3 regions of the Lentzea sp. NPDC037011 genome follow, and region 3 is predicted to be linked to each of the others. Evidence: riboswitches for the same ligand, from Rfam matches in the RefSeq annotation. Region 3 holds a riboswitch; each other region holds the start of a gene.
What was found. A riboswitch is a leader RNA that binds a small molecule or an ion and turns the genes downstream of it on or off. The one in region 3 is predicted to bind glycine.
Positions count from the first base shown of each region.

Region 1: linked by a shared signal. The riboswitch ahead of gcvP (aminomethyl-transferring glycine dehydrogenase) and the one ahead of gcvH (glycine cleavage system protein GcvH) in region 3 are both predicted to bind glycine.
Region 2: linked by a shared signal. The riboswitch ahead of gcvT (glycine cleavage system aminomethyltransferase GcvT) and the one ahead of gcvH (glycine cleavage system protein GcvH) in region 3 are both predicted to bind glycine.

Region 1 is NZ_JBVJRT010000006.1:533,753-540,785, reverse strand. Features, by position in the region: gene ACZ7CH_RS21740 (CDP-alcohol phosphatidyltransferase family protein) at 1-401, shown strand, start outside; gene gcvH (glycine cleavage system protein GcvH) at 444-827, shown strand; gene garA (glycogen accumulation regulator GarA) at 941-1,399, shown strand; gene ACZ7CH_RS21725 (bifunctional nuclease family protein) at 1,824-2,297, shown strand; gene ACZ7CH_RS21720 (MerR family transcriptional regulator) at 2,604-3,170, shown strand; glycine riboswitch at 3,269-3,364, shown strand; gene gcvP (aminomethyl-transferring glycine dehydrogenase) at 3,515-6,406, shown strand; gene ACZ7CH_RS21710 (hypothetical protein) at 6,452-6,634, opposite strand; gene ACZ7CH_RS21705 (class I SAM-dependent methyltransferase) at 6,647-7,033, opposite strand, start outside.
Region 2 is NZ_JBVJRT010000012.1:130,365-137,397, forward strand. Features, by position in the region: gene ACZ7CH_RS32545 (class I SAM-dependent methyltransferase) at 1-233, opposite strand, end outside; gene ACZ7CH_RS32550 (COG4315 family predicted lipoprotein) at 529-1,083, shown strand; gene glyA (serine hydroxymethyltransferase) at 1,333-2,598, opposite strand; gene gcvT (glycine cleavage system aminomethyltransferase GcvT) at 2,612-3,706, opposite strand; glycine riboswitch at 3,806-3,893, opposite strand; glycine riboswitch at 3,895-3,985, opposite strand; gene ACZ7CH_RS32565 (DUF3817 domain-containing protein) at 4,031-4,333, opposite strand; gene ACZ7CH_RS32570 (hypothetical protein) at 4,348-4,731, opposite strand; gene ACZ7CH_RS32575 (helix-turn-helix transcriptional regulator) at 4,862-5,353, opposite strand; gene ACZ7CH_RS32580 (hypothetical protein) at 5,518-5,697, opposite strand; gene ACZ7CH_RS32585 (CaiB/BaiF CoA transferase family protein) at 6,035-7,033, opposite strand, start outside.
Region 3 is NZ_JBVJRT010000008.1:125,582-132,614, reverse strand. Features, by position in the region: gene ACZ7CH_RS25345 (L-serine ammonia-lyase) at 1-1,168, opposite strand, end outside; gene gcvH (glycine cleavage system protein GcvH) at 1,200-1,580, opposite strand; glycine riboswitch at 1,642-1,734, opposite strand; gene ald (alanine dehydrogenase) at 1,956-3,068, shown strand; gene ACZ7CH_RS25330 (TetR/AcrR family transcriptional regulator C-terminal domain-containing protein) at 3,147-3,827, opposite strand; gene ACZ7CH_RS25325 (MFS transporter) at 3,837-5,288, opposite strand; gene ACZ7CH_RS25320 (hypothetical protein) at 5,630-5,812, shown strand; gene ACZ7CH_RS25315 (hypothetical protein) at 5,812-6,255, shown strand; gene ACZ7CH_RS25310 (ABC transporter ATP-binding protein) at 6,277-7,033, shown strand, end outside.

The DNA of each region.
Region 1 (7,033 bases), on a different contig from region 3:
ACCAGATGAGCCGGCTGGGCGCGCTGCTCGACCCGGCCGCCGACCGCCTCTACGTGTTCTGCACGCTGCTGGCGTTCGTGGTCAGGGACATCGTGCCGCTGTGGATCGCACTCGTGCTGGTCGGGCGCGAGGTCGTCGTCGGCATCTGCCTGCTGGTCCTGCGGCAGCGCGGCTGGGGCCCGTTCGAGGTCACCTACCTGGGCAAGGCCGCGACCTTCAACCTGCTGTACGCGTTCCCCCTGCTGCTGCTCGCGCAGGGCGACTCGGCGTGGGCGCAGCTCGCACTCCCGTTCGCCTACGCGTTCACCGCGTGGGGTGCAGCGCTGTACCTGTGGTCGGCGCTTTTGTACGTCTACCAGTTCTTCTCGGCCCTGCGGGTCACTCCCGGAAAGGCCGCGTGAAAAGATCACCCCATACAGGTTCAGCACGAGGAGCGCAGTCAGTTGATTCCCGAGGAGCTTCGTTACACCGAGGAACACGAGTGGGTCGCCACAACAGGTGAGAACACCGTGCGCGTCGGCATCACCGACTACGCCCAGGAACAACTCGGTGACGTGGTCTTCGTCCAGCTGCCCGAGGTCGGCCACACCGTCTCGGCCGGCGACACGTTCGGCGAGGTCGAGTCCACCAAGAGCGTGTCGGACCTCTACTCGCCGCTCGACGGTGAGGTCGTCGCGATCAACGACGCCCTGGTGCAGTCGCCGGAGTCCATCAACTCCGACCCGTACGGCGAGGGCTGGATGGTCGAGCTCCGCCTGAACGACCCCGAGGCGGTCGAGGGGCTCTTGGACGCCGACGGGTACAAGGCGTTGGTGGAGAAGGAGTGACGTCGATCTTTCGCCGGATCTTCGGCCGGAAGGGGAGCCGCTCCTCGGGGGGCGACTCGAACGCGATAGGTTTTACCGGAAACGACGGACCCAGCAGCAGGAGGAGAGCTCAGGTGAGCACGAACGACGGCCCAGGCGTTCCGCCGGAGCAGTCCCCGGAGCGGACCTCCGTCTTCCGGGCGGACTTCCTCCAGGAGATGGAAGGCGGCGCCGAGGCGCCCGCACAGGAGCCGGCCGTTGCCGGTGTCGACGCCCTTCCCGCCGGTTCCGCGCTGCTCGTGGTGAAGCGCGGCCCGAACGCCGGTTCGCGGTTCCTGCTGGACCGCGACACGACGAGCGCGGGGCGCCACCCCGACAGCGACATCTTCCTCGACGACGTGACGGTCTCGCGCCGCCACGCCGAGTTCCGCCGGGAGGGCGGCGAGTTCGTCGTGATCGACGTGGGCAGCCTCAACGGCACCTACGTCAACCGCGAGCCGGTCGACCAGGCCGTCCTCGCGAACGGCGACGAAGTCCAGATCGGCAAGTTCCGCCTGGTCTTCCTGACCGGTCCCGGCTCCGCGGGAGCCTGACGGCCTGGGACCGGCCGGTCCCGGGTCTGCGGGATGACGAGCGTCGGGGCGGTGCTCACGCAGCTCCGCCCCGAGTTCCACCGTGCAGTGCTGTTGCCGTCTTCTCCACTGTTTTGCGTCATTGAGCAGTTCGCCGCGCTCCGCGGGAGTTTTCCTGCGTCGAGCCCGAACGCACTCGTGCGCTGACCGCCGTTGCGCGGAACTCCTCCCGGTTCGCCGTGCTTTCCGGGAATCGGCCGCCCTCTTCCGCTCGTTGTACCCGGTGCGGGGAAGAGCGGGTTCGAGCGGCCATCGTCTTGATCACGTTCTGCCCGCAACGATTGAGCACACGGCCCGCTTGGCGGGTAGCGTCGAACGCGTGTGCCGGGGGATGCTCGGAGACGTTCCGGGTACTCCCCAACGAGTCAGAGGGAGGCGAGACCCGATGAGCGAGATGCGTGTCGTGGGCGTCCGGGTGGAGCTGCCCCAGAACCAGCCGATCCTCCTGCTGCGCGAAACCGAGGGTGAGCGGTACCTGCCGATCTGGATCGGCTCGGTCGAGGCCACCGCGATCGCGCTGGAGCAGCAGGGCGTGCGACCGGCCCGCCCGCTCACCCACGACCTGCTCAAGGACGTCATCGGGGCGCTGGGCCGCAACCTCGAACAGGTGCGGATCACCGACCTGCAGGAGGGCACGTTCTTCGCCGAGCTCGTGTTCGACGGCGACGTGCGCGTGTCCGCCCGCCCGTCCGACTCGGTGGCCCTCGCGCTGCGCGTCGGCGTGCCGATCCACGCGGAGGAGTCCGTGCTGGCGGAGGCCGGTCTGATCATCCCGGACGAGCAGGAGGACGAGGTCGAGAAGTTCCGCGAGTTCCTCGACTCCGTGTCTCCCGAGGACTTCCGGGGCGCCGACACCTGAGTTCCCCCGACTGTCGCTGACCGTCTTGTTCGGACCCGGCGCCGATCGGTGGGGTGTCCCTCGATCGGACTACTTTCCGCACATCATGGCCGCTAAACAATCACTAAACGTCACCTGAACGTCCTAGTTCGGGTGACGGTGCGGACCCCCGCCTCAGGTTGGGGGCCAACACTCCCCGCGCGTCGCGTTGACCTGCCCTCGGAGCGGTCTTACCGTCGAACTCGAGTGGACGTCGCCGGTCTGCGCGAGTGGACCAGGCGGCTTGACGGCCCCGACTTTCGTGGCCGTTGGCGAGGGGAGGCAGGCGTGGTCGAGGAAGCGCCCTTGCGGGCCGAATCCGGGCAGCAGGGTGAGCTGTTCCCGGACTCCTCGCTGCCGGACGAACTCGTCGGCTACCGGGGACCCGCGGCGTGCCAGATCGCCGGGATCACCTACCGGCAGCTCGACTACTGGGCCAGGACCGGCCTGGTCGCGCCGACGGTGCGGATGGCGCACGGCTCCGGCAGCCAGCGGCTCTACTCCTTCAAGGACATCCTCGTCCTGAAGGTCGTGAAGCGGCTGCTGGACACCGGGGTCTCGCTGCAGAACATCAGGGTCGCCGTCGACCACCTGCGCCGCCGCGGCGTGCAGGACCTGGCGCGGATCACGCTCTTCTCCGACGGCACGACCGTCTACGAGTGCACCTCCCCCGAGGAGGTCGTCGACCTGCTCCAGGGCGGGCAGGGCGTGTTCGGCATCGCGGTGAGCGGTGCGATGCGGGAGATCAGCGGGACCATCCACGAGTTCCCGGCCGAACGTGCGGACGGCGTGGAAATCGCGCCGATGACCGAGGACGAGCTGACCCGCCGCCGCCGGGAGCGCGCCACCGGCTGACCCGCTGTCGCCGGCTCAGCCGGTCCCGTCGCTGAGACGTAGGTCGCGTCGGTGGGGACTGGCGGGCCTGCCTGCGGGTACTCTTCACGGGTAGTCGCTGAACTCAGGCGGGAGAGACCGGGTGCTGCACCCGGCGCCGAAGGAGCAAGTTCCTCCCCGGGAACCTCTCAGGCACCCAGGACCGCGTGAGCGAGACGCCTCTGGAAAGCGGATCTCTCGAGATCCCGCCGACGGTGAAAGCCCGCTCTCGTGGCGGGTGAACCTCTCAGGCGCCCGATGCCGGGTACGGACAGAGCGGGGAGGGCACCAGGACACGTGTGCCCGCAGCCCCCCGGAGGCGTTAGATGACGCAGGACCGCATTCCGCTCGCCGCTCTCGAGCACGGCACCCCGTTCGCGGACCGGCACGTCGGCCCGCGCCCCGCCGAGCTCGCCCGCATCCTCGACGTGATCGGTGTCGGATCGCTGGAGGAGCTGGCGCAGCACGCGGTGCCCTCGTCCATCCACGAGCGCGACCTGGTGCTGGACCTGCCGGCGCCCGCCACGGAGACCGAGGCGCTGGCCGAGCTGCGCGCGCTCGCCTCCCAGAACCGGCCGATGACCCAGATGATCGGCCTGGGCTACTACGACACCGTGACGCCGGGCGTGATCCTGCGCAACGTCCTGGAGTCGCCCGCCTGGTACACCGCGTACACGCCGTACCAGCCGGAGATCTCGCAGGGCCGCCTGGAGGCGCTGCTGAACTTCCAGACGATGGTCGGCGACCTGACCGGCCTGCCGATGGCCAACGCGTCCATGCTGGACGAGTCGACCGCCGCCGCCGAGGCCATGACCCTGGTGCGCCGCGCGGGCAGGGCGAAGTCGAACAAGTTCGTCGTGGACGCCGACACGCTGCCGCAGACGCTGGCCGTGATCGAGACCCGCGCCGAGCCGCTGGGCATCGAGGTCGTCGTCGCCGACCTGTCGCAGGGCATCGAGGGCCTGGGCCTGGGCGGTGACTTCTTCGGCGTGCTGCTGTCCTACCCCGGTGCGTCCGGTGTGGTCCGCGACCAGGCCGCGCTGGTGGAGGAGATCCACGCCGCCGGCGCGCAGGCCGTCGTCGTCGCCGACCTGCTGGCGCTGACGCTGCTGCGCCCGCCCGGTGAGATCGGCGCGGACGTCGTCGTCGGCACCACCCAGCGCTTCGGCGTGCCGATCGGCTTCGGCGGCCCGCACGCCGGCTACATGGCCGTCCGCTCCGGCCTGGAGCGCCAGCTGCCCGGCCGCCTCGTCGGCGTCTCCGTCGACGCCGACGGCTCGCTGGCCTACCGCCTGGCGCTGCAGACCCGCGAGCAGCACATCCGCCGTGAGAAGGCGACCTCGAACATCTGCACCGCGCAGGTGCTGCTCGCCGTGATCGCGTCGATGTACGCGGTCTACCACGGCCCCGAGGGCCTGCGCGCCATCGCGACCCGCGTGCACCGCCTGGCCACCGTCCTCGCGACGGGCCTGTGCGAGGCCGGTCTCGACGTCGTGCACGGCGAGTTCTTCGACACCGTGCAGGTGCGCGTCGAGGGCCGTGCCGCCGAGGTCGTCGCGAAGGCCCGCGAGCTCGGCATCAACCTGCGCCTCGTGGACGCCGACGTCGTGGCGGTCGCTTGCGACGAGAAGACCACGCGTGCGCACGTCGTCGCCGTGTGGGAGGCGTTCGGCGTGACCGGGTCCGATGTGGACGCGATCGACACCGACACCGCCGACGGCATCCCGTCGGACCTGCGCCGCACCTCGGACTACCTGACCCACCCGGTCTTCCACGCGCACCGCTCCGAGACCGCGCTGCTGCGCTACCTGCGCGCACTGTCCGACAAGGACGTCGCGCTGGACCGCAGCATGATCCCGCTCGGCTCCTGCACGATGAAGCTGAACGCGACCGCGGAGATGGAGTCCATCACCTGGCCCGAGTTCTCGACGCTGCACCCGTTCGCGCCGGTCGAGGACGCGAAGGGCCTGCTGACGATCGTGTCGGACCTGGAGGCGTGGCTGGCCGAGGTCACCGGCTACGACGCCGTGTCGCTGCAGCCGAACGCCGGCTCGCAGGGCGAGTTCGCCGGCCTGCTGGCGATCCGCGCCTACCACCGCGCCAACGGCAACTCCGCCCGTGACGTCTGCCTGATCCCGTCGTCCGCGCACGGCACGAACGCCGCGTCCGCCGTCATGGCCGGCATGCGCGTCGTCGTCGTGAAGTGCGACGACAAGGGCAACATCGACATGGGCCACCTGCGCACCACGGTCGCCGAGCACGCCGACGACCTGGCCGCGATCATGATCACCTACCCGTCGACCCACGGCGTGTACGAGGACACCGTCCGCGAGGTCTGCGGCCTGGTCCACGACGCGGGCGGCCAGGTGTACGTCGACGGCGCGAACCTCAACGCGCTGATCGGCCTGGCCCGCTACGGCAAGTTCGGCTCGGACGTCTCGCACCTGAACCTGCACAAGACGTTCTGCATCCCGCACGGCGGCGGCGGCCCCGGCGTCGGCCCGATCGGCGTGAAGTCCCACCTCGCCCCGTTCCTGCCGAACCACCCGCTGCAGCCCACCGCGGGCCCCGAGACGGGCGTGGGCCCGATCTCCGCGGCCCCGTGGGGTTCCGCGTCGATCCTGCCGATCTCGTGGGCGTACGTGCGCATGATGGGCGGCGACGGCCTGCGCCGCGCGACCCTGACCGCCGTGGCCGCGGCGAACTACGTGGCGCGCCGCCTGGACGAGCACTACCCAGTCCTCTACACCGGCGAGGGCGGCTTCGTGGCCCACGAGTGCATCCTCGACCTGCGCCCGATCACCAAGGCCACCGGCGTGACGGTCGACGACGTGGCGAAGCGCCTGGCCGACTACGGCCTGCACGCCCCGACCATGTCGTTCCCGGTCGCCGGCACGCTGATGGTCGAGCCCACCGAGTCCGAGGACCTGGCCGAGATCGACCGGTTCATCGACGCCATGATCGCCATCAAGCGCGAGATCGACCGCGTCGGCGCCGGCGAGTGGCCCGTCGAGGACAACCCGCTGCGCAACGCACCGCACACCGCGGCCTGCGTGACCGTCGGCGAGTGGGACCACCCGTACACCCGCGAGGAGGCCGTGTACCCGGCCGGTACCGGTGCTCCGAAGATCTGGCCGCCGGTCCGCCGCATCGACGGCGCGAAGGGTGACCGCAACCTGGTCTGCTCCTGCCCGCCCCTCGAGGCCTACAGCAGCTGATCCACACCGCGGAGGAGGGGCGCACCCAGGGGTGCGCCCCTCCTCTCATGCTCCGACCGGACAGGTCTCGTCGCCGCAGTTCTCCTGCTCGGTGATGCCCGGCCTGGTGAGGTCGTGCTCGAACGCGAAGTGGAAGCAGTCCGGGTGCATCCGCTCGAACAGCTCGAAGTCCTCCGGGGCCAGCTCCACGGCCTCACCGCACCGCTGGCACGTCTGTTCCTCTGCCACGGTGGAATGGTCTCACCCGCGCCGGGCGAACAGCACCGCGCCGTCCTCGCCGAGCAGCCACTGCGCCTCGACCGCGAACCCGGCGTCGCGCAGCCACGCCGCCACCCGCTCCGGCCGGCGCAGGTGGACGTGCACGCGCATCGGGTGCCCGCCGTAACCCCGCGTCTTCAGGTTCGTGCGGTCGCCGACGTGGAAACCCAGCTGCAGCAGCCCGCCCGGCCGCAGCGCGTCCCGGAAGTGCCCGAGCACCACCGGGACCAGCTCGTCCGGCACGTGGATCAGCGACCACCAGGCCAGCACCCCGCCGACCCGGTCGCCGAGCGGGTCGGTCATCGACCCGACCTCGAACCGCAGCCCGGGGTGGTTCCGCCGGGCGAGCGCGACCATGGCGGGGGAGAG
Region 2 (7,033 bases), on a different contig from region 3:
ACCTCGGTGAGCTTCGGCCTGCGCGTGACACCACGCCGCACCAGCCCCCAGACCTGGGAGAGCCCGGCCGCGAGGTCGCCTTCCACGTCGAGCTCGCCGCTCACGTACGCCCGCGCGAGCCCGAGCTCGTTCGGGCTCCACACGAGCCGGCGCAGCGCGTCGCGGGAGCGGAGCACGAGCACGGTCCCGTCCTGTGGGCCGGCCACGCTCCCGTCCCACGCCCGAATCCCGATCGGAAGCGGCGCACCCAGCACCCGTTCCGCCACTCCTGCCAGCTGACCAGCGACGACCACCCTGCACCTCCTGCGAAACCGGCTCCGCCTGACGTTCGGGACGGCAAGAGGTTCGGTTCGTTTCTGAACCGAGACGCAACCACGCCCGTATGGCCCGGTAGAGCGAACGACGGACAAGGAGGACATGAGTGTGATCCGACGTAACCGCATTGCCATCGGGCTCGCCGCGGGACTGGCAGTTGTGCTGGGTCTTGGTGTCTGGAGCGCCACGGGAAGTGGCACAAACTCGAAGCCGGTGGCACAGACCGAAACCGACCTGGGCGTCCTCGGTGACTACGGCGACGTGGGTCAGCCCCCGGTGCTCCAGGAACCCGCTCAGGTGCCCGAGACCCCGGTTCAGCAGCAGGCACCGGAGACCCCGGCCGCGCAGCAGCCCCCCGCAGCCGCACCGGTCAGCTCGCTGAAGCTGGTCGGCAAGCCGGTCGACAAGATGGGCCTGGTCGTCCAGGACGGCGACGGCCGCACGATGTACCGCTTCGACAAGGACACCCCGAAGCCGGAAGGCAAGTCGAACTGCAACGGCCAGTGCGCCATCACGTGGCCGCCGCTGCTGTCGGACACGATCCCGCAGGTCGAGGGCATCGACTCGAAGCTCGTCTCGCTGATCACCCGCGCTGACGGCAAGAAGCAGGTCGCGATCGACGGCTGGGCGCTCTACGCCTACTCGCAGGACCCGAAGCCGGGTGCCTGGAAAGGCCAGGGCGTCGGCAACACCTGGTTCGTGATCCAGCCCGACGGCAAGCGCAACGTCGAATGCCTTCCCCCCGGCGTGACGGTGCCCGCGGCCTAGTCCCCTTGCAACGACCATCCCGTTAGGACGGTCCACCTGACACACACGACACCCTGACACGCGAAACCCCGGCCCTGGGGAAGGGGCCGGGGTTCCCGTCGTTCCGCTCTCACCCGATCGAGTGGTCTTTCACGTCACGCGGGGGCCCCGCGTTCCCCACAGGGAAACGCGGGGGCCCCGCGTGACGTTCGAACAGGCGGAGAAGGGGCGGCGCCGGAGGTCCGGTGCCGCCCCTTCGTTGCCGCAGGGTCAGAGCGTGGAGTACAGCGGGTGCTTCGCGGCCAGCACCTCGACGCGGGCGCGCAGCTCGTCGATCGCGGCGCCCGGCTTGAGGGCCTCGGCGATCACGTCGGCGACCTCGGTGAAATCCCCCTCGCCGAAGCCGCGGGTGGCCAGTGCCGGGGTGCCGATGCGCAGACCCGAGGTGACCATCGGCGGGCGCGGGTCGTTGGGGACCGCGTTGCGGTTGACCGTGATGCCGATCCGGTGCAGCACGTCCTCGGCCTGCTTGCCGTCCAGCTCGGAGTTGACCAGGTCGACCAGGACCAGGTGCACGTCCGTGCCGCCGGTCAGCACCTTCACGCCGGCCTGCGCGACGTCGGGCTGCGAGAGGCGGTCGGCGAGGATGCGGGCACCGTCGAGGGTGCGGCGCTGGCGGTCGGCGAACTCCTCCGACGCGGCGTGCTTGAACGCCACGGCCTTGGCGGCGATCACGTGCTCCAGCGGACCGCCCTGCTGGCCGGGGAACACCGCCGAGTTGATCTTCTTGGCGATGTCGGCGTCGTTCGACAGGATCACGCCGCCGCGCGGACCGCCGAGGGTCTTGTGCGTCGTCGTGGTCGTGACGTGGGCGTGCGGGACGGGCGAGGGGTGCAGGCCCGCGGCCACGAGGCCCGCGAAGTGCGCCATGTCGACCATCAGGTAGGCCTCGACCGAGTCCGCGATGCGGCGGAACTCGGCGAAGTCCAGCTGGCGCGGGTAGGCGGACCAGCCGGCGACGATCAGCTTCGGGCGGTGCTCGGTGGCGAGGCGCTCGACCTCGGCCATGTCGACGCGGCCGTCACCGTCGGAGACGTGGTACGGCACGACGTTGTAGAGCTTGCCGGAGAAGTTGATGCGCATGCCGTGGGTCAGGTGACCGCCGTGCGCGAGGTCCAGGCCGAGGATCGTGTCACCGGGCTGCAGCAGCGCGAACATCGCGGCGGCGTTGGCCTGGGCGCCGGAGTGCGGCTGGACGTTGGCGAAACCGGCGCCGAAGAGCGACTTGATGCGCTCGATGGCGAGGCGCTCGACGACGTCGACGTGCTCGCAGCCACCGTAGTAGCGGCGGCCGGGGTAGCCCTCCGCGTACTTGTTGGTCAGCACCGAACCCTGGGCCTGCAGCACCGAGACCGGCGTGAAGTTCTCCGAGGCGATCATCTCGAGGGTGCCCTGCTGGCGCGCCAGCTCGGCCGCAACGGCCTGCGCGACCTCGGGGTCGTACTCCGCGAGGGAGGCGTTGAACTGGTCGGACATCTGGAGGATCTCCCTACTTGGCGCGCTTGTAGAACGGAAGTGCGACGACCTCGACCGGCTGCTTCTTGCCGCGGACGTCCACCAGCAGAGGGGTGCCGGGCGCGGAGCTCGCCCGGTTCACGTAGGCCATCGCCACCGAGTAGCCCAGGGTCGGCGACAGCGCGCCCGAGGTCACCTCGCCGACGACCTCGTCGCCGTTCAGCACGGCGTAACCGTGGCGGGGCGCGCGGCGCTCGGGGGTCTTCAGACCGACCAGCACGGAGTCCACATCGGACTCGGACACCTCGGTCAGCGCCTCGCGGCCGACGAAGTCGCCCGGCTTGTCGAGCTTCACGACCCGGCCGAGACCCGCGTGGTACGGGGTGAGCGAGGTGGTCAGCTCGTTGCCGTACAACGGCATTCCGGCTTCCAGGCGCAACGTGTCGCGGCAGCCGAGACCGCACGGCTTGAGCTCGTGCGGCTGCCCGGCCTCCAGCAGCGCCGTCCACACTGCGGCGGCGTCGTCGGGCGCGACGAACAGCTCGAAGCCCTCCTCGCCGGTGTAGCCGGTGCGCGCGAGCAGCGCGTCCACCCCGGCCACCTTCGAGGGGTAGGAGGCGTAGTACTTCACCGTCGACAGGTCGGTGTCGGTCAGCCCGGCCAGGACCTCCACCGACTTCGGGCCCTGGATCGCGATCAACGCGTAGTCCGTGGACCTGTCCGTGACGACGGTGTCGAACCCGGTGGCCCGCTCGACGAGCGCCTCGGCGACCACGGCGGCGTTCGAGGCGTTGGCGACGACCATGAACTCCTCGTCGCCCAGCCGGTAGACGATCAGGTCGTCGACCACGCCGCCGTCGGCCTGGGTGATCATCGTGTAGCGGGCCTTGCCGACCGCGAGCGCGGAGATGTGGCCGACCAGCGCGTAGTCGAGTGCGGCACCGGCCTGCGGCCCGGTCAGCACGACCTCACCCATGTGCGTGAGGTCGAACAGGCCGGCGGTGGTGCGCACGGCGTGGTGCTCGGCCAGCTCGCTGGAGTAGCGCAGCGGCATCTTCCAGCCCGCGAAGTCGGTGAACATCGCGCCGAGCGACTCGTGCTCAGCGTTCAGTGGCGTGAGGCGGGACATCAGAACGCTCCTCCAGGGTGCGCCGAAGAGCCGGGCCAGGCCGGCTGAGGCAACAGAAGAATGACACGGTCCACCGGAGACTCCTCACCAGAGCGAGCCTCCCCCTCTGTCATGAGCCTGAGAGCTTCGTCGCCGGAGCGACTTGCACCGTGGGCGAGGCTCCTGATGAGCCTGCTTTCCAGAGTTGCCTTCGTCGTGCGGTATCTGTGCCTGAGAGATTCCGGGGAGGAGTTGCTCCTTCGGCGCTCCCGCTGAAGGGAGCTCTCCCGCGCGACATCGACGGCCGTGTTCAGTTGGTTGCCCCAGACGCTAGCAGGCCGAACGTCACAGCGGCACGCCCTGAGCAGTCTTCTCCACCACCTTGCGCTCCGCCCAGAACGACAGGAACGGGATCGTCCCCGCGACCAGCACGAGCGCGGTGCCCTTGATGGACCAGCGCAGCTTCAGCGCCAGGTCGACCGAAAGCACCAGGTAGATGGCGTAGAGGAACCCGTGGATCGGGCCGACGACCTTCATCGCCTGGTCCATGCCGGCGGCGTACTTCAGCACCATCGCCACGACCAGCAGCAGCAGGAAGACACCGACCACGTAAGCCATGACCCGGAACCGGGTCAACGCACCCTTCATCTGCCCGCCTTCGCTCAACGACCGTCCCGCGCGTTGAGGTCCGCGAGCATGCGGTTGTAGGCCGCGAGCTCCGCGTCTTCTTCGTCGTCGAAGTGCTCGACAGGCGCGGGTTTGACGGCGTCAACGGTAGTCACCGGTGCGACGGGAGGTGCAACCGGCTCCGGTGCGGAGAGAGCCTCGTCACGGCGCTGGCGCGCGAGACGGCGGAACCGCCACACCATGAAGAGGGGGAAGAGGCCGAAGAGCGGCCACTGGAGCACGTACCCGAGGTTCTGGAACGTGCCGCTCGCGGACTCGAAGCGCTGCCACTGCCACCACGCGAGCCCGCAGCAGAGGACCAGCGCCGCCAGACAGGCGAGCGCGATCAGCACACGCTGGGGAGTAAGGAGGCCGCGCACGACCTCCACACTACTGGGGTGAGGCCTCCTGTCAGGAGGCCACCCGTGAGGGGGTAGCGCGCCACGGGAGCGCGCGTGCCCGTTTGCGAGTGAACTTCGGGGCTGCCGATGCCTCGACAGCCCGCTTCTCCTACGCCACGCCGTCCCGGCGCTGCCTCTGCAGACGAGCAACGCACCAGGCCGCGGCCGAACCGCGGCGGAGGTGCTGGAGAACCGTCATCGGTCCCAGGCGCCTTCCGAGGTCGGCAGGCGTGAGGCCGGCGGCGCGGTAGTCGAGCGCGCGCTGGTCCAGCGGGCTGATGCCCGCGTCCCACCACTGCTCGGCCTCGGCGACGTCGCCCACCAGCTGCCAGTAGCTCGCCGCGGCGGCGAGCAGTGCCTCGGGTGCCTCCGGCGCCCGCTTGCGCATCGCGGCCACGTAGGCCGGATCCGCCGAGTCGACCTTGACCAAGCCACGCGGCCCACTCCTGCCTCCCCGCTGCACGGGGATGCCGGGCGCCGAGGGGGGAGCCTCCGCGAGCCACGCGTTCTTGATCCGGTTCACCTCCTGCATCTCTGCGTCGTCAGACCGTTCAGCCGCCCACTGCTGCAACAGCTCGTGGACCCCGGAGTCCTCGACCATCCATGCCTCCTCGTCGGTCGGGGATCGGCCATTGCAGCGGAAGGTATTCGGTAGGTCTGACAATCGCCAGACCCTGAATCGCCAGAACACCCGTTACCAGTGCGTGATTGGCCTCATTCCACCCGTCCGGCTCAACGCGGAGGGCCGAGGATCACCGAGGGTCACTAGGCGACGGGGGTGGCCGTCCCGAAGAGGCTCCTGACGAAGGTGATGATCGACTCCGCACCCTCGCGCAGCCAGCCGAGGGCCGTCTGGACCCCCGACGCGGACTCTTCCGGCTGGGTGATCAGGAGGAACAGCACCAGCGCGACGCCCGCCAGCACCAGCACCTTCTTGAGGTTCACAGGTCCCTCTCCGTCCATGTCGCTCACAGGTGGGGCGGCGAACCGCCCGTGTCACCCGACATGCTCCCTCATTCACCCGTGCGATGAACAACCACCACGCCAGGCGGGGCGGCGGATCCACCGCCACCGCACGTCTGCACCGGGCCTGTTGTCACCCGAATGGCGGCTAAAGCCGCCGGTTTCCAGCGCCGATGTCCTGGGCACGAGGTGAGCGCGAGGACCCTCGAATCCCACAGCTTGGACAAGACACAGGTGCACCGGGCCTCACCCGGATGCCGAATGCCCGGCATCACGCTCCGTCACGGCGTGGTGTCGTCATTAATGCGCCTCCGACCGTTCACGCAATTGCTCCAGCCCGCCGCAGTTCCGCAATTCGGTCTTCCGCCACACCCATGTTCGCGAGCACTTCCGCGGTGTTCGCCCCGACCGGCACCGGAGGGGTCGGAACCGCCGCCGGGGTCCGGTCGAACCGGGGCGCCGGCGCCGGGTGCCGCACACCGGCGACGTCCACGAAGGTGGCGCGCTCCGCGGTGAACGGGTGCTCCGCCGCCTCGGCCGGGGTCAGCACCGGCGCCAGGCAGGCGTCCGTGTCCCGCGCGAGGTCGGCCCACTCGTCCCTGGTGCGGGTCCTGACCGCCGCCGCGATGTGTTCGCGCAGCTCAGGCCACCGGGCCGGGTCGTTGCGCGACGGTGCGTCCGCCAGCCCCAGCACGCGCACCAGGTCGGCGTAGAACTTCTCCTCCAGCGCGCCGATGGCCACGTACCTGCCGTCCGCGGCCTCGTAGACGTCGTAGAACGGCACCCCGCCGTCGAGCATGTTCTCGCCGCGGCCACCGGACCACATGCCCGCGTTGCGCATGCCGTGCAGGAACGTGGTGAGCAGCGCGGCACCGTCGACCATGGCCGCGTCCACGACCTGGCCGCGCCCGGACCGCTCCCTCTCGTACAGCGCGGCGAGCACGCCGAGGGCCAGCAGCAGCCCTCCCCCGCCGAAGTCACCCAGGAGGTTGATGGGGAACGACGGTGGCCCGCCGGCCCGGCCGAGCGGTTCCAGCGCGCCCGCGACGGCGATGTAGTTGATGTCGTGCCCGGCCCGGTCGGCCAGCGGCCCGTCCTGGCCCCACCCGGTCATGCGCCCGTAGATGAGGCGCGGGTTGCGGGCCAGGCACTGCGCGGGCCCGATGCCGAGCCGTTCGGTGACGCCCGGCCGGAAGCCCTCGACCAGCACGTCCGAGCGTTCGACCAGGGTCAGCACCAGCTCGGCGCCCTCGGGCGTGCGGGTGTCGACCGCGATCGAGCGCCGGTTGCGGCCGAGGAAGTCACCGGGGACCGCCGG
Region 3 (7,033 bases):
TCTGCACCAGGCCGCCGATCGGGTCGCAGGTGAGGCCGAGGTTGTGCTCCATGGCGATCTCGGCGGCGTTCTCGACCTGCTCCGGGGTGCCGCCGAGGACCTCGGCGAGACCACCGGCGGCCATCGAGCACGCGGAGCCGACCTCGCCCTGGCAGCCGACCTCGGCGCCGGAGATCGAGGCGTTCTCCTTGAACAGCACGCCGATGGCGCCCGCGGTGAGCAGGAACCTCACCACGCCGTCGTCGTTCGCACCGGGCACGAACCTGGTGTAGTAGTGCAGGACCGCGGGCACGATGCCGGCCGCGCCGTTCGTCGGTGCGGTGACGACCCGGCCGCCTGCCGCGTTCTCCTCGTTGACGGCGAGCGCGAAGAGCGTGACCCAGTCCATGACGCGCAGCGGGTCGGTGACGAAGTGCTCGCCCTCCAGCCGTTTGCGCATCTCGGCGGCGCGGCGGCGGACCTTGAGACCGCCGGGCAGGATGCCCTGCTCGGTGCAGCCGCGTTCGACGCACTCCTGCATCACGTGCCAGATGTGCAGGAGCCCGGCCCGCACCTCCTCCTCCGAGCGCCACGACAGCTCGTTGGCCATCATGATCTCGCTGATCGACAGGCCGGTCTCGCGGCAGCGCGCGAGCAGCTCGTCGCCGGTCAGGAACGGGTGCGGCAGCGGGGTCGAGTCGGGTTTGATGCGGTCGCTGCCGGACGCGTTCTCGTCGACGACGAAGCCGCCGCCGATCGAGTAGTAGACGGCGTGCTCGACCGGCTCGTCACCGCGGAACGCCTCGAAGCTCATGCCGTTGGGGTGCAACGGGAGCGACTTGCGGCGGTGCATGACGAGGTCGCGGTCGTGCGCGAAGCCGATCTCGTGCGTGCCGCCGAGCCGCAGCCGTCCACTCGCGACGATCTCCTCGACGCGGTGGGCGGCGGCCGCGGGGTCCACCTCCTCCGGGAGGTTGCCCTCCAGGCCGAGGAACACGGCCTTGGGGCTGCCGTGGCCGTGCCCGGTGGCGCCGAGCGAGCCGAACAGCTCGACGTGCACGCGGTCCACTTCGGACGCGCGGGCACCGAGCTTCTCGACGAACATGGCGGCGGCGCGCATCGGGCCGACGGTGTGCGAGCTGGACGGCCCGATGCCGACGGAGAACAGGTCGAAAACGCTGATCGCCACTGATCAGTCCTTCGTGGTGGGTGCGAGCGGGTCAGTCTGAGGTGAGCTCGGCGTACTTGGCCGCGGTGAGCAGGTCCTCCGCGGAGTCCACGCGCACCTTGAACAGCCAGCCGGCGCCGTACGGGTCGGTGTTGATGATCGCCGGGTCGTCGACGACGGCGGTGTTGACCTCGAGGACCTCGCCGGTGACCGGGGAGAACAGGTCGCTGACGGACTTGGTGGACTCCAGCTCGCCGCAGACCTGGTTGGAGACGACCTCGGCCCCGACCTCGGGGAGCTGGACGAAGACGATGTCACCCAGCGCGTCCGCGGCGTACTCGGTGATCCCGCAGGTCAACGGGTCCTGGGTGCCCGGCGTCCAGTCGACCCACTCGTGTTCGGCGGTGTAGAGCAGGTTCTCGGGGAACTCCACGGCGACTCCTCTGGCAGATGACGGGCAGGAAACGTGCGCCCCCTCCGCCGTGCAGAGTTGCCTACCCCGAGTGGTCTTGCTGCCTGAGAGTGTGCGGGAGCTTGCCCCTTCGGCGCCCCGACCAGCTCGTCGAGGTCTCTCCCACCCGGGTTCTGGTGCCCGTCAGGGGCACCGCGGCCGTTATTCAGTTCCGGTGGGAACGCTATGTGGGCCCGCCACCGGGTGTCAACGCGGGACCGGTACAGGCGTGGCGCAGGTCGCTTTGTCCCAGCAGCACAACCGGCCTGGTCCCGAACAGTGCAACCCGCACAGTGACATGACCTCCCGGCTGCCCCACATTGTGAGATAGCAGCCAGCCGAAACGGAGGAGTCATCGTGCGGATCGCCGTTCCTCGCGAGATCAAGAACCACGAGTACCGCGTCGCCCTCACGCCGGCCGGGGCCCACGAGCTGACCAGCCGGGGCCACGACGTGTACGTCGAGCAGGGCGCCGGTCTGGGCTCCGCGATCACCGACGAGGAGTACCTCGCCGCGGGTGCGAAGGTCCTCCCGACCGCCGACGACGTCTGGGCCGAGGGCGACCTGGTCCTCAAGGTCAAGGAGCCGATCGCGGAGGAGTACCCCCGCCTGCGCTCCGGCCAGACCCTCTTCACCTACCTGCACCTCGCCGCCGACAAGCCGCTGACCGAGGCCCTGCTGGCCTCCGGCACCACGGCCATCGCCTACGAGACGGTGCAGCTGCCGAACCGCTCGCTGCCGCTGCTCGCCCCGATGTCCGAGGTCGCGGGCCGCCTCGCCCCGCAGGTGGGCGCGTTCAGCCTGATGAAGCCCTCCGGTGGCCGCGGCGTGCTGCCCGGCGGCGTCCCCGGTGTCGCCCCGGCCCGCGTTGTCGTGATCGGCGGCGGTGTGGCCGGTGTCAACGCCGCCACCATCGCCGTCGGCATGGGCGCCGACGTGCAGATCCTCGACACCAACGTCGACCGCCTGCGCCAGATCGACGCCCAGTTCCAGGGCCGCCTGCGCACGCTCGCGTCCAACTCGTTCGCGATCGAGCAGGCCGTCCGCGAGGCCGACCTGGTCATCGGCGCCGTCCTGGTGCCGGGTGCCGCGGCCCCGAAGCTCGTCTCGAACGCGCTGGTCGCGGAGATGAAGCCGGGTTCGGTGCTCGTCGACATCGCCATCGACCAGGGCGGCTGCTTCGAGGACTCGCGCGCCACCACGCACGCCGAGCCGACCTACGAGGTCCACAACTCGGTGTTCTACTGCGTCGCCAACATGCCCGGCGCCGTCCCCCGCACCTCCACCTACGCGCTCACCAACGTGACGCTGCCCTACGCGGTCGCGCTGGCCGGCAAGGGCTGGGAGAAGGCGCTGAAGGACGACCGTTCGCTCGCCCTGGGCCTCAACGCGCACGCCGGTCAGCTGACCAACGGCCCGGTGGCCGAGGCGACCGGCCTGGTGCACACGCCGCTGGAGTCCGTGGTCTGAGAGCCAGTCGGATGGAGGAGCCCCCGCACGCGGAGCACGCTGCGGGGGTTTCGCCTTCACGGGCGCGCCTCCTCGCGGTCACCGCAGCGCGGCCACCCGCGCCTTGACCCCGTCGATCACGCAGTCCAGCCCGAACTCGAACTGCCCCTCCAGCGACCACAGCTCCTGCTGGTCCAGCATCTCGACGTAGCGGGGGTGCTTCTCCCGGTACAGGTCCGCGATCCGGCCGAGGTCCGGTGGCGGTTCGTCGTGGCCGCCGCGGCTGCGGAAGTTCGCCTCCGCCGTCGTGTACCCGACGACGAAGCTCGACACCGCCGACATCGCCTGCGACGCCTGGACCATCGTCAGGCCGGCCGCCCGCATGGGTTCGAGCATCGCGTCGGCCATGGCGACGGCGTTGGGACCGATGGTGGTGAACTCGCCGATGCCGCGCACCCACCACGGGTGTGCGAGCGCAAGACGGCGGAACGCGTGCATCATCTCGCGCAGCGCGGGTTCCCACGCGGCGCCGGGGGCCGGGCGCGGGAACTCGCCGTAGATCTCGTCGAGGCACAGCTCGATGAGCGCGTCCTTGGTGGGCACGTGCCAGTACAGCGACATCGGGGCCGCGCCCAGCTCGGCGGCGAGCTTGCGCATGGACAGCTTCGCCAGGCCGTGCTCGTCCAGCACCTCCATCGCCTTGCGGACGATGGCCTCCCGGCTCAGGCCGAGGTGCTGGCCGCTCGCCGGCCTGGGTTTGCCGAACCACACGCTGTCCACGGCTCGATACTAGGCACGCCGCAGCAGCACGCTCGCCACAACACCTCCCAGGAACACGGACACGGCGCCGGCCACCAGGCTGACGCTCATGCCCGACGAGAACGCCTCGCGCACCACGGTCAGGTCCGCGCCGCTGTGCAGCGCCTCCGACAGCGACCGTCCCGGCACTCCGTCGGGCAGCGCGGCGACGAACCGCGCGGACAGCAGCGCGCCGAGGATCGCGATGCCGAACGACGAGCCCAGCTCGGTCAGCGTGGACGACAGGCCGGAGGCGATGCCGGCGCGTTCCGGCGGGATCGCGCCCATCAGCGCGTTGACGGCAACCGGTTGTGCCACACCGACACCGACGCCGATCAGCACCAGCCCGGCCAGCGTCGGCGGGTAGGTGGTGCCGATCGAGAGCAGCACCACGCCGCCCGCGACGACCGTCATGCCGAGCAGCATCGCCTTGGCGGCACCCAGTTTCAGCACGAGCTGACCGAGGGTGTTGCTGGTGACGAGCAACGCGATCGCCATCGGCGCGACGCGCAGGCCCGCCTCCAGCGGGCTGTAGCCGAGCACGCCCTGGAGGTGTTGCGTCAGCAGGAAGAGCGAGCCGGCCATGCCGAACGCCGCCAGCACGCCCGACGCCACGGCACCGGTGAACCGGCGGTCGGCGAAGAACCCGAGGTCGAGCATCGGGTCGGTGGTGCGCCGCTCCCACCACGCGAACACGGCCATCGCGACCAGCCCCAGTGCGAGCGGCACGCCGAACCGCGGCGAGCCGAACCCGTTCTCCGGCACCGAGATCACCGCGTACACCAGCGAGACCATGCCGATGATCGACAGGACCGAGCCGAGCACGTCCGGCTTGCGCACGGCCGGGTCCTTGGACTCCGGCACGAGGAACGCCACCGCCGCGATCGCGAGCAGCGCCACCGGCACGTTGATCAGGAACACCGAGCCCCACCAGAAGTGCTTGATCAGCGCGCCGCCGATCACCGGACCGGCCGCGAAGCCGAGGCTGGTGACCGCTGCCCAGATGCCGATGGCCTTCGGGCGTTCCTCCTCGTCGAACAGCTGCATCAGCACGGCCAGCGTGCCGGGCATCAGCAACGCCGCCCCGACGCCCATGAACCCCCGCGCTGCGATCAGCGCCTCGGACGAGCCCGCGCAGGCCGCCACGGCACTGCCCGCGCCGAACAGCGCCAGCCCTCCCAGCAACGCCCGCTTGCGGCCGAACCGGTCGCTCAGCGAGCCGGTCGTGAGCAGCAGGCCCGCCAGCGCCAGCGAGTAGGCGTTGATCATCCACTGGATGTCGGCGGTGCTCGCGCCCAGACCGGTGGAGATGGACGGGATCGCCACGTTCAGCACGGTGTTGTCCAGCACCACGACCATCACGGACAGGCAGAGCACGCCGAGCACGGCCCAGCGCTGCGGATGTGGCTGCACGCCGACGGTTTCTGTCGTGGTCGCACTCATGAAAACCTCCCCCTTACGGTGTACGAGCAACTTACAGCGTACGAGACCGCAGGGCGCAAGGGGATTTTCTGAACAAGAGGGAAGAAGTGGGAAAAATAAAGGGCGGCCGCGCTCAACCAGCCTGGGGGTCACTGGGAGCGGGGCCGCCGGGACCAAATATAGCGGCTCTTCGGCGGTGGCGCCCAGCACCCCCGCCGAAACGCGACCCAAAAGTTGCCTCGCCCAGACCACCGCCGTGTCCCGCTCATCCGGCAAACGAGTGAAATCCCCCGCTGCCGGTGCGCCGAGCAGGGCCGACGGCCGATGAAGCAGGAGTCGGGTGTCCCTCGAAGGGAGATTCCATGGCTGAACCACAGGGCTGGATCCACTGCCACGACCCGTTCGGTCGAGACAGGTCGATGACCGTTCTGGTGGAGAACGACCGGGTTCTGCTGGTCGCACCACCGGGCGAGGCCGCTGTGATGTCCGCCACCCAGACGCGCCGGCTCGGCTCCCTGCTCGACCAGGCCTCGGCGAAGATGTGATGGACGAGGTCCTGCGCGACGCGGTGCTGCACCGGTTGGCGCTGCTGGAGGAGGTGGCCGAGCAGGGCGCGGCCGAGGCGCTGGTCCCGTTGGCCCGCACCGAGATCCACCGCCTGGCGGACGGCTGGCGGTTGCTGCTCACGCTGCACCAGCCCGACGAGGACGGCCGGTGCCGGACGTGCCCGAGCCGGCTGCGGTGGAGGCGGCGCTGGCCGTGCCAGGTCTGGAACACGGCACACCGGCACCTGATCGGAGAGGGGCTGCCGCACCGGGAACGCCGCGGGCCGCTGCGCAACCCGTTCACCCGATCCGGTGCGATCGCCGAAGTGCCCCCGCGGACCCCCGCCGAGCCCACGCCCGAGCTGCCGATCTTGACCGACGCACCGCAGGTGGTGCACCGCGCGCCGGTCGTGTCGCGGCCAAAGCACGCGTTGCCCGACTGACCATCAGGCAGGATGGGCCGCATGCATGACGGCAGCGGCCTCATCGCGGTGCAGAACCTGACCAAGCAGTTCGGTTCGGTCGCCGCGGTGCAGAACCTGAGCTTCACCGTGTCACCCGGCAGCGTGACGGGCTTCCTCGGCCCGAACGGCGCGGGGAAGACGACGACCCTGCGCATGTTGCTGGGACTGGTGAAGCCGACCAGTGGCATCGCGACGATCAACGGCAGGCCGTTCCACCAGCTCGGCCAGCCCGGCCGCGTGGTGGGCGCGGTGCTGGAGGCGCAGGGCTTCCACCCGGCGCGCACGGCCCGCAACCACCTGCGCGTGTACGCGGCGGCGATCGGCGTGCCGGACGCGCAGGCCGACCAGGTCCTCGGACTCGTCGGCCTCGCGTCCGCGGCGGACCGCAACGTCGGCGGGTTCTCGCTGGGCATGAAGCAGCGGCTGGCACTGGCCACCGCGCTGCTCGGCGACCCGCAGGTGCTCGTGCTCGACGAACCCGCGAACGGCCTGGACCCCGAGGGCATCGCGTGGCTGCGGACGTTCCTGCAGTCCTACGCGCGCATGGGGCGCACGGTGCTGATCTCCAGCCACCTGCTGGCGGAGGTCGAGCAGACCGTCGACCAGGTGGTGATCATCTCGCGCGGGCAGACGATGTTCTACGGCCCGCTGGACCAGCTGCGGCAGTCGCAGCGCAAGCGCGTCCTCGTGCAGCCGTCGGACGTCAACTCGCTGGCGACCGCCCTGCGCACGGCCGGCGTGCACGTCGAGCAGCTGC